Regions from separate parts of the Colwellia sp. 20A7 genome, predicted to be linked through region 2. Evidence: predicted binding sites of a transcription regulator. Region 2 holds the regulator's gene; each other region holds the start of a gene.

Region 1 (2,215 bases), 840 kb from region 2:
CATACGCGCTTTTTATTAGCGTAATCAACTAAATCACTTTGATGCCCATGAATTTCAGCAAAAATGGCTTCTGCTGGAATAAACATGATTGCACCGTCGGCGGTTTCTTTATCAATTAAATATTTATCACTAATATCGTTAATATGCTTTTTAATATCAACTTTAAATTGTCGTTGCGCTGTTTTACGATCTGACTCTGCTAATTCAAAGTCCATCATTTTGCGATAACTTTCTAGTGGAAACTTAGCATCTACGACTACGTTTCCTGTAGGCTCGGGTAAAAACAACACGCAATCGGCAATTTTACCATTTGATAAAGTGTGTTGAAGTTTAAAACTTTGCTCGGGTAGCACGTTACGAATTAAACCACTTAATTGTACTTCCCCAAAGGCTCCTCTAGAGCGCTTATCATTCAACACTTCTTGCAAGCTAACAACATTCGTTGATAATTCGGTAATTTTCTTCTGCGCATCATCAATCAATGCTAGTCGTTGTAAAATATCACTAAAGGTTTTAGTTGTTTTTTCAAAACCTTCTGCAAGTCGCTTTTCTACTTGACCACTAATTTCTTGCAAACGTTTATCTGTCGCATTAGTTAACACATCAATACGTTTAGTCATTTGTTCACTACTTTGTATTAATGATTTACTCAACTCTTCTCTGTTCGCCTGCGTCGTTTTATTTAAATGACTAATTAACTGATCTAATGTTTGATTTTGATTTTGACTTAACGTTTGATTAAGTTGATCTTTTTGACTTCCTAACTCTCTTAGTAACTTCAAGCGAAGATCAGCCATCTGTTGGTCAAAAGCGCTAGACAACTGTAATTGTTGTTTGTCGAAAAGTTGTATAAGCGCACTGTTTTGTGAAGATGAAGCTAATTCAAGCATGGCACTTATTTGGGAAATTTGATGATTTTGTTTTAAATTTTGTCTAAAAACAAACAGTAACGATAAAAGCAAAACAATAAGTGTGAGATAAATAGCAAGCTCTGCAATTTCTGCTTGTTGCAAGAATAATAACATTAAAAACCTTTAACACTGTAAGTATAAACAGTTATTTAAACATAAGTTTTACTTAGCTGCTAGTTATTTATATTGATCCTTTTTGGTATATCTTAAGTATTGAATAAAGCACTCAGAATGTAGTAACTAAAGTAGTAATGAAAATAGTAAACAAGTTATTACACATCGCTATAATAAAGCATAAACGCTAATAGCACTTTTGCATCAATTAATGATAAAATATCGGAATTATTATTAAGCAGTAAAGTAACGACGAATACAACTCAAGTTACTAATTGATCCTATTACCTTTTGTAGAGAAAAACATGAAAACCCATTTCGACGAATTATTAGATTTCCCAACAGTATTAAATTTTAAAGTAATGGGTGTTGCCTGTGACGAACTACCCGATTTAATTATTGCAGAATTACAGAAACATACTCCGGGTGATTATACGACTAGAATAACCCCTAGTTCTAAAGGTAATTACCACGCAGTTTCACTTCCTGTAAGAGTTACGAGTAAAGAGCATATTGAAAAAATTTACGAAACTTTAAATGCAATAGAACAAGTGCGTTACGTTTTATAAAAGTACAAAGTACTTTAACTTTCTGTGAGATTTGTCGTGTCCGACTCTGCCGTAACAGTAAACAAAAATAACTTAATTGTTCGACAATTAAATACTATGGATTACAGTAAAGTTTGGCATGCTATGCAAAATTTTACTGATAATCGTGATGACCAAACAAGTGATGAACTTTGGCTGGTCGAGCATCCCCCTGTTTTCACACAAGGACAGGCAGGAAAAGCAGAACATTTGCTAATGCCTGGCGATATCGAAGTTGTCAAAGTTGACCGAGGTGGCCAAGTGACTTACCACGGCCCAGGACAGCAAGTTATTTATTTTATGATAAATTTACGCCGTAGAAAAATAGGCGTTAGACAATTAGTCACGCTAATTGAGAACGGGATCGTTGCTTCACTTAACGACTTTGATATAAAAGCTTATCCAAAGCCTGACGCACCTGGTGTTTACGTAAACGATAAAAAAATTGCTTCTCTTGGATTAAGGGTCAGAAAAGGTTGCTCTTTTCATGGCTTAGCACTCAATGTGAATATGGACCTATCACCTTTTTTACGTATAAACCCATGCGGTTATGCTGGCCTTGAAATGATTCAAACATCTGACATTCAGGGTCCACAAAACATG
Region 2 (2,215 bases):
GCGCTGACATTAGCTGTGCAAACGGGGTATTAACCTTAGTGATGTCACCAAAAAATGATTTAGGCTTAACCTTTACCGCATCAGTTGGTCAAAATGGCAAAGCATCTGGCAAGGGATATTTAACACCAGGCCCTAAGTTTCCAGCCGCCCTTAACGACGCCTTACCTTTTTTAGGTACGCCAGATAGCCGTGGCCGCTACCGTTTAGTGTTTTAGTTTTTTCGTTAACTAGTACACAGGTCACCACCTTTGTCATTCCGTAGGTCATTTAATACGGAATCCCATGCATGTGGTTGAATAGTCGGTAGGATGGCGACTGAAGTCGCCCCTACATTCACCCTACATACGCCTTAACAAAAAACATTGTTAGGCAAAGGTGAACGACATCACCGTAGGGGCGAATTTATTCGCCTAATAATAAGAACAGGCGACATTCGTCGTCACTCCGTAGGTGTCTTAATACGGAATCCCATACGTGTAGTTGAATAGTTATTAAGCTACTAAATCTCAAAAATTATACGACTTAACACTTGAGATTTTGAATCAAGTTCAGAATGACGACAGTTCTCGTCATTCCTTACCTTTTTAGGTACGCCTGATAGCTGTGGTAGCTACCGTTTAGTTTTTTAGTTTGATTAGTGGCTCACTTTATAATTAAGTGAGCCACTATCTTTTATTTTTGTAGATCAAATGCTTACTCGCATTCTCTTCTGGATTGGCACTCAATTAATATTGATTAACTTGTTTTCTGCTTTCCCAAAATTATTTTGTTCAAATAAAACTGATAAATACGTATGTGTATTTATCAAGCTTAATCTTAAAGTAAATGATCAGGTTTTATACTCATTTATTCTCCTATCACGTTAATTATATTGATAATTTTAAGTCCATATTCTAAGAATATGATCCTAAGGTTATTAGTAACCCCTTGCGTTTACTAGTTGGCTGTATATAATGACAGTTGTGAATAAATACAGGTCTTTACCTCGAAAGGAAACGCTAATGCCAGCAGTAAGTGAATTAAAACCGTTAACTAATCGTCAAAAACAAATATTTGATTTGATTAAAGATAAAATTCAAGAAACAGGAATGCCACCAACTAGAGCCGAAATAGCAACTTTTTTTGGTTTTAAATCTGCGAATGCGGCGGAAGAACATTTAAAAGCATTAGCAAAGAAAGGCTATATTGAAATGTTGCCTGGCACATCTCGTGGAATACGTTTATCAGAGCAATTTATTGAAGAGGATGGACTTCCTATTATTGGTAGAGTTGCTGCGGGAGAACCTATTTTAGCTGAAGAACATGTTGAAGAACATTACAAAATGAGTGGTGATCTATTTCATCCTGTTGCTAACTATTTGTTGCGAGTGAATGGTGAAAGCATGAAAAATATTGGTATTTTAGATGGTGATTTATTAGCAGTACATCAAACGACTGACGTTCAAAATGGTCAAGTTATTGTTGCTAGAGTAGAAAACGAAGTAACAGTAAAACGTTTTAAACGTGATGGTAATATCGTCTATTTACAAGCCGAAAATGAAGACTTTGAACCGATCAAAGTGGATCTTAGTTCTCAAGATTTTCATGTTGAAGGACTTGCCGTTGGTGTTATTCGTAATGGCAATTGGATGTAGTTTTTATTTACTTATATTATCCTAAACTGTTACTACATCGTAATAGCAATTTGCATCAATATCATATCGCATTCTATTCCATAAACTAAGACATATCTCATGTTTGGTTATTAAGTAATCAATTGATTAGTATTGATTATATCAATAGCCAAAATTCCCCCAGACTATACTAGTCAAGCTGTAGAGAAAGCTTAGAGTAGTTACTCTATTGATTGTATTGCCTTTTATATAAATTATCATTTGACCTAGGTTAAGTTTTGAGCGATTCTAGAAGATGAATCGAACAAAGTATCTAGCAAGAAACTGAATAAGAATAAAAAAAAGACGTCAATGCGCTAATTCGATACCTAAACTTAATATTTACTATTGTGTAATTTGAGTTGGCAATTCTACGTCAGTTAATTTAATAAATTTCAAATTAAGTGCTTAATTAGAAAATAATAATAACTAAATTAACAGATCATCAGTTCAATGATTTTTGATGTACATTGCTGCTTTTCTGTTTTCTATTTTTATATTTTGTTTTAAAGAGTGAATTACATCACTTTTATTTAAAACAAAATAGATATTGATAGGGGAGA
Region 3 (2,215 bases), 600 kb from region 2:
CAAAAGTGTTTTGAGTGATTTAAATAACGTAAGTGGCACAATTCATGAACAATAACATAATCAATAACCTGCATTGGTAACATCATTAATAAGTAGTTAAAACTTAGTTCGCCTCTACTATTACAACTTCCCCAGCGGGCACGATATTGTCTTATCTTTATTGATTTATAGTCTAACTTCGTTAATTTCGCGTAAAATTCGACTTTAGGTAAGATAATATCTTCGGCTTGTTGCTTCAAAAAACACTCAAGCTGTTTTTTAACCGCCATTGCCAAGCTTAATTTATCGAGTTTTTTATGCTGAATACGTGTTGGTAATTTAACAGTAAGCGTTGGTTGTTCGGTAACTGCTTCAGCAAGAAATACACTATTTTTTGAGTCTAATTTCTCAGCTGATTCAGCAAAGACAATATTGAGTGTAACCAATTGTCCAAATAAAAATAGCTTTGAGCCTTGTGTAAAATCACAACAAAGATCAGCAGTTTGATTTTGTTCAGTAATTTTAGCTTTCAACCACGCACTTTTTTTCTTAATAAAGAGGCTAATGAACTTTTCATCAACATGATGAGGGGCACGAACAAAAACAAGCCCCTGCTTTACTTGCAACGAAAGTGTTTTACGGTGACTGCGTAAAACTTGATAATCAATCATGATAACCTTTGATTTTGTGTTAAAAAATCAATTCTCTTTAGTTAATTTAGCTGACTTGGTAGCTGGCTTTGCCGGCTTTGCTTCAACTGTTTTTTCAGCCACTTTTTCAGGGGCTTTATCAACAACTTTTTTAGGTGATTTTTTGGCTGGTGCTTTACTGGCTGGCTTCTTCGCAAGTAACGCAACGAGTACTTCTTCACGGTGTTGAGCTAAATAAATACTTAGCTCTTCGCTAATACTGTCACTTAATTCTATTGGTGATTGCGCAAATACATCAGCCAAGTTATCAGCCATATCCAACATTTTGTCATATTCATCTGCTGATTTCTTATCCATAAATGTTTTTGCCTCCACCCCGTGTCTAATGACGACGAATCGACTTTCAACTGCCATTATTCTTCCTTAGTCATGTTAAAAGAGAGCTCAATAAAAATAAAATTTTCATTGTTAATAAACTAACAATATCACAACAAATAACAAGCTGTATATAAAAACAGTTGTTTCATTGTCATTTACCAGAATATATTTAAGGTGTACTTCGTACGGTAAGCTTACATCAATCAGAAAATAACTTTTCAAACCAAGATCGCTCATCTACTTTTTCCTTGAGGCAACCTTCTTTTACTGTTATTCCAGCCGATATTGCAGGGTAAGCTTTAGTGTTATCACATTCATCAGACACTGCATGTCCTGTTTTTTCCTCAAATAACGTTGTCGCTATAGCTTCAGGTTTAATACGTGTTTTATTCATAACCCCCTGCTTTTTAATAAAGTCAGAAAATAACACCAAAGCCCCACTACTTCCGGTTAATCCTGTTGGTTTATTATCATCTTTTCCCAACCACGTAGTAACTAAGTGCTGGTTATCATATCCAACAAACCAGCTATCACGTAAATCATTACTGGTACCTGTTTTTCCTGCTACGTCATTATTTTTCAATCGCCATGTCAGCGATCTGGCAGTACCTGTTTTGGCAACCTGCGTTAAAGCATAATCAATTAAATAAGCAGCATTAGTTGAAATAACTTGGGCATTACTCGCTTGATATTGCCATAGGGTTTCCCCCTTGTTGGACGTAATGATGTTAATTGTATGCGCCTGTTCAGCATAGCCTTGATTAGCCAGCGATAAATACAACTGATTAATCTGTAAAGGTGACATATTAATCGCCCCCAGTAGCATTGATGGCCTCATAACAATATCTTCGTCAAAACCAAATAAGTGGATCGCTTTAGCAACATTATCTAACCCTAACGCCATCCCCAGATTAATAGTAGGAATATTAAGAGAATTAACTAAGCCATCAATTAAGGGTACTTGATGACGGTACTTGCCATCATAGTTTTTAGGCTGCCACGCTTTCTCTGCTTGCTCTCCTTGTTTATTACTTGTATCTACACCATTCGTTAACGTAATAGGCTCATCCGCCAATAAAGTAGCAAAATTAAATTGTTCATAACGCTCTAAAGCCGCTAAATAAATAGCCGGTTTGATTAATGATCCTATAGGACGTTTCGCATTTATTGCCCGATTAAAACCTGCGTAACCTGCTTTTCTGTCACCA
Region 4 (2,215 bases), 1.5 Mb from region 2:
TGCTGCATCAAGTACAACACCAGAAGTCGCTGATTCACAAATTATTGCGCGAATATGAGGGAGTGCAGTTCGCTGTGTATCTTTAACATATTGAAATAAACAACCAGCAGCAGATAAGCCTAATAACTTATCATCAACACCAAATCCTGTTAGCTCTTTTGTTCCAAACTGTTTATTAAGTAAAGACATCGACGTTTCAAGATCAAATTCCCATTCAGGACGTCGGCGCAAACCTTTATATTGGTCAACATGTTGCATTGATGAAAGGGTTTCAGAGTAGAGCAATTCAGCAGGAGAAAGGCGTTGTAACTCTGCCTGTAATTGTTCACTTGTTTGTGGCTCTGTAATTACAAAGCGGCCACTAGTCATGTCTAAGTATGCTAAACCAAAACTTGGATCAGAAGCCTTCTTTGATCTAGCGTTGTTTTCAGTGATCGCTACAATCAAATTGTCTTGCCTATCTGACAACAGCGCCTCATCACTCACTGTACCTGGCGTTATAATCCTTACTACTTTACGTTCTACTGGGCCTTTACTTGTTGCTGGATCGCCAATTTGCTCACATATGGCAACAGATTCACCAAGTTGAACTAATTTAGCTAAATAATTCTCTACCGCATGATAAGGGACACCTGCCATTGGGATAGCATTTCCTCCTGTTTTACCTCGTGCTGTTAATGATATATCTAATAAGTCAGCTGCTTTTTTTGCATCATCAAAAAATAATTCGTAGAAATCACCCATACGATAAAAAATTAGAATATTAGGAAATTCTGCTTTTATCGTTAGGTATTGACGCATCATAGGGGTGTGTGAAGAAAGGTCTTGCGTTGTTGTGGTCATTTAAATGCTGCAACTCATAGAATAAATAAGGTTGGTGAAAAGGGATTATGCCATATTTAACGAATAAAATTATTAATTATTTTTATAAAATAAATAGGTTTAGCTTAGTTCTAAAACTACTGTGAAAATAGCATGAAATCAAATTAGTAACTTTTTCAAGGTAAAAAGATAAAAGTTATTGATGTTGTTTTTACTATTTAATATCAATACTTTAAAAGTATAGGTTTTTTTATAATTTAATTTAAATAAAATAAATTATAAAAAAACTTGATACTGTACGACCATACAGTATACTTACATTATCAAAACGACGTACCAGACGTTATTAGCGGAGTAAATTATGAAAGACGATAAAGAAAAAGCATTAGCAGCAGCCTTAGGCCAAATCGAAAGACAATTTGGTAAAGGTTCAATAATGAAGCTTGGCGACAATACTACAATGGATGTAGAAACTATTTCAACTGGTTCGTTAGGTCTAGATATTGCCTTAGGTGCTGGTGGTTTACCTATGGGAAGAGTTGTTGAAGTTTATGGTCCTGAATCAAGTGGTAAAACAACATTAACCCTAGAAGTTATTGCTGAAGCGCAACGTAATAATAAAGTTTGTGCTTTTATTGATGCTGAGCATGCACTTGACCCTATTTATGCTGAAAAGTTAGGCGTTAACATTAACGAATTGCTAATTTCACAACCAGATACTGGTGAGCAAGCCCTTGAAATTGTTGATATGTTAACTCGCTCTGGCGCTATCGACGTTATTGTAGTTGACTCGGTAGCTGCACTTACACCTAAAGCTGAAATTGAAGGTGATATGGGTGACTCTCATATGGGGCTACAAGCGCGTATGTTATCCCAAGCTATGCGTAAGTTAACGGGTAATTTGAAAAAATCTAATACTATGCTTATTTTCATTAACCAAATACGTATGAAAATTGGTGTAATGTTCGGATCTCCTGAAACGACAACCGGTGGTAATGCACTTAAGTTTTATGCCTCAGTTCGATTAGATATACGTCGTATTGGTGCGGTTAAAAATGGTGATGAAATTATTGGTAATGAAACACGTGTTAAAGTGGTTAAAAATAAAATAGCACCGCCTTTTAAACAAGCTGAATTCCAAATTCTTTATGGTCTGGGTATTAACAACCTAGGTGAATTAATTGACTTAGGCGTGAAAAATGGATTTGTTGAAAAAGCCGGCGCTTGGTATAGCTGTAATGGCGAACGTATCGGACAAGGTAAAGCAAATGCTGCTAAATACCTTGAAGAAAATCCAGAAATGGCAAAAGATGTTGATGCCAAATTAAGAGATTTGTTGTTAAATAAAAATATTGATCCAAAGAAAGCTGAACCTGAAGTATTAGATATAACA

Evidence for each region. Region 2 encodes LexA, which represses DNA repair genes until DNA is damaged. Its sites were predicted from a motif close to TACTGTATNNNNATACAGTA; they were not measured.
Region 1: the regulator LexA is predicted to act here: its motif matches at 1,039-1,058, upstream of GQS55_RS15010 (DNA recombination protein RmuC).
Region 3: the regulator LexA is predicted to act here: its motif matches at 1,130-1,149, upstream of GQS55_RS01420 (YebG family protein).
Region 4: the regulator LexA is predicted to act here: its motif matches at 1,115-1,134, upstream of recA (recombinase RecA).

What each region holds. Positions count from the first base shown of each region.
Region 1 covers NZ_CP047130.1:3,483,813-3,486,027, forward strand. The annotation lists gene GQS55_RS15010 (DNA recombination protein RmuC) at 1-1,025, opposite strand, end outside; gene ybeD (DUF493 family protein YbeD) at 1,331-1,594, shown strand; gene lipB (lipoyl(octanoyl) transferase LipB) at 1,691-2,215, shown strand, end outside.
Region 2 covers NZ_CP047130.1:4,321,545-4,323,759, reverse strand. The annotation lists gene GQS55_RS18665 (type II secretion system protein N) at 1-215, shown strand, start outside; gene lexA (transcriptional repressor LexA) at 1,002-1,634, shown strand.
Region 3 covers NZ_CP047130.1:336,035-338,249, reverse strand. The annotation lists gene GQS55_RS01425 (M48 family metallopeptidase) at 1-650, opposite strand, end outside; gene GQS55_RS01420 (YebG family protein) at 678-1,043, opposite strand; gene mrcB (penicillin-binding protein 1B) at 1,207-2,215, opposite strand, start outside.
Region 4 covers NZ_CP047130.1:1,221,058-1,223,272, forward strand. The annotation lists gene mutS (DNA mismatch repair protein MutS) at 1-843, opposite strand, end outside; gene recA (recombinase RecA) at 1,184-2,215, shown strand, end outside.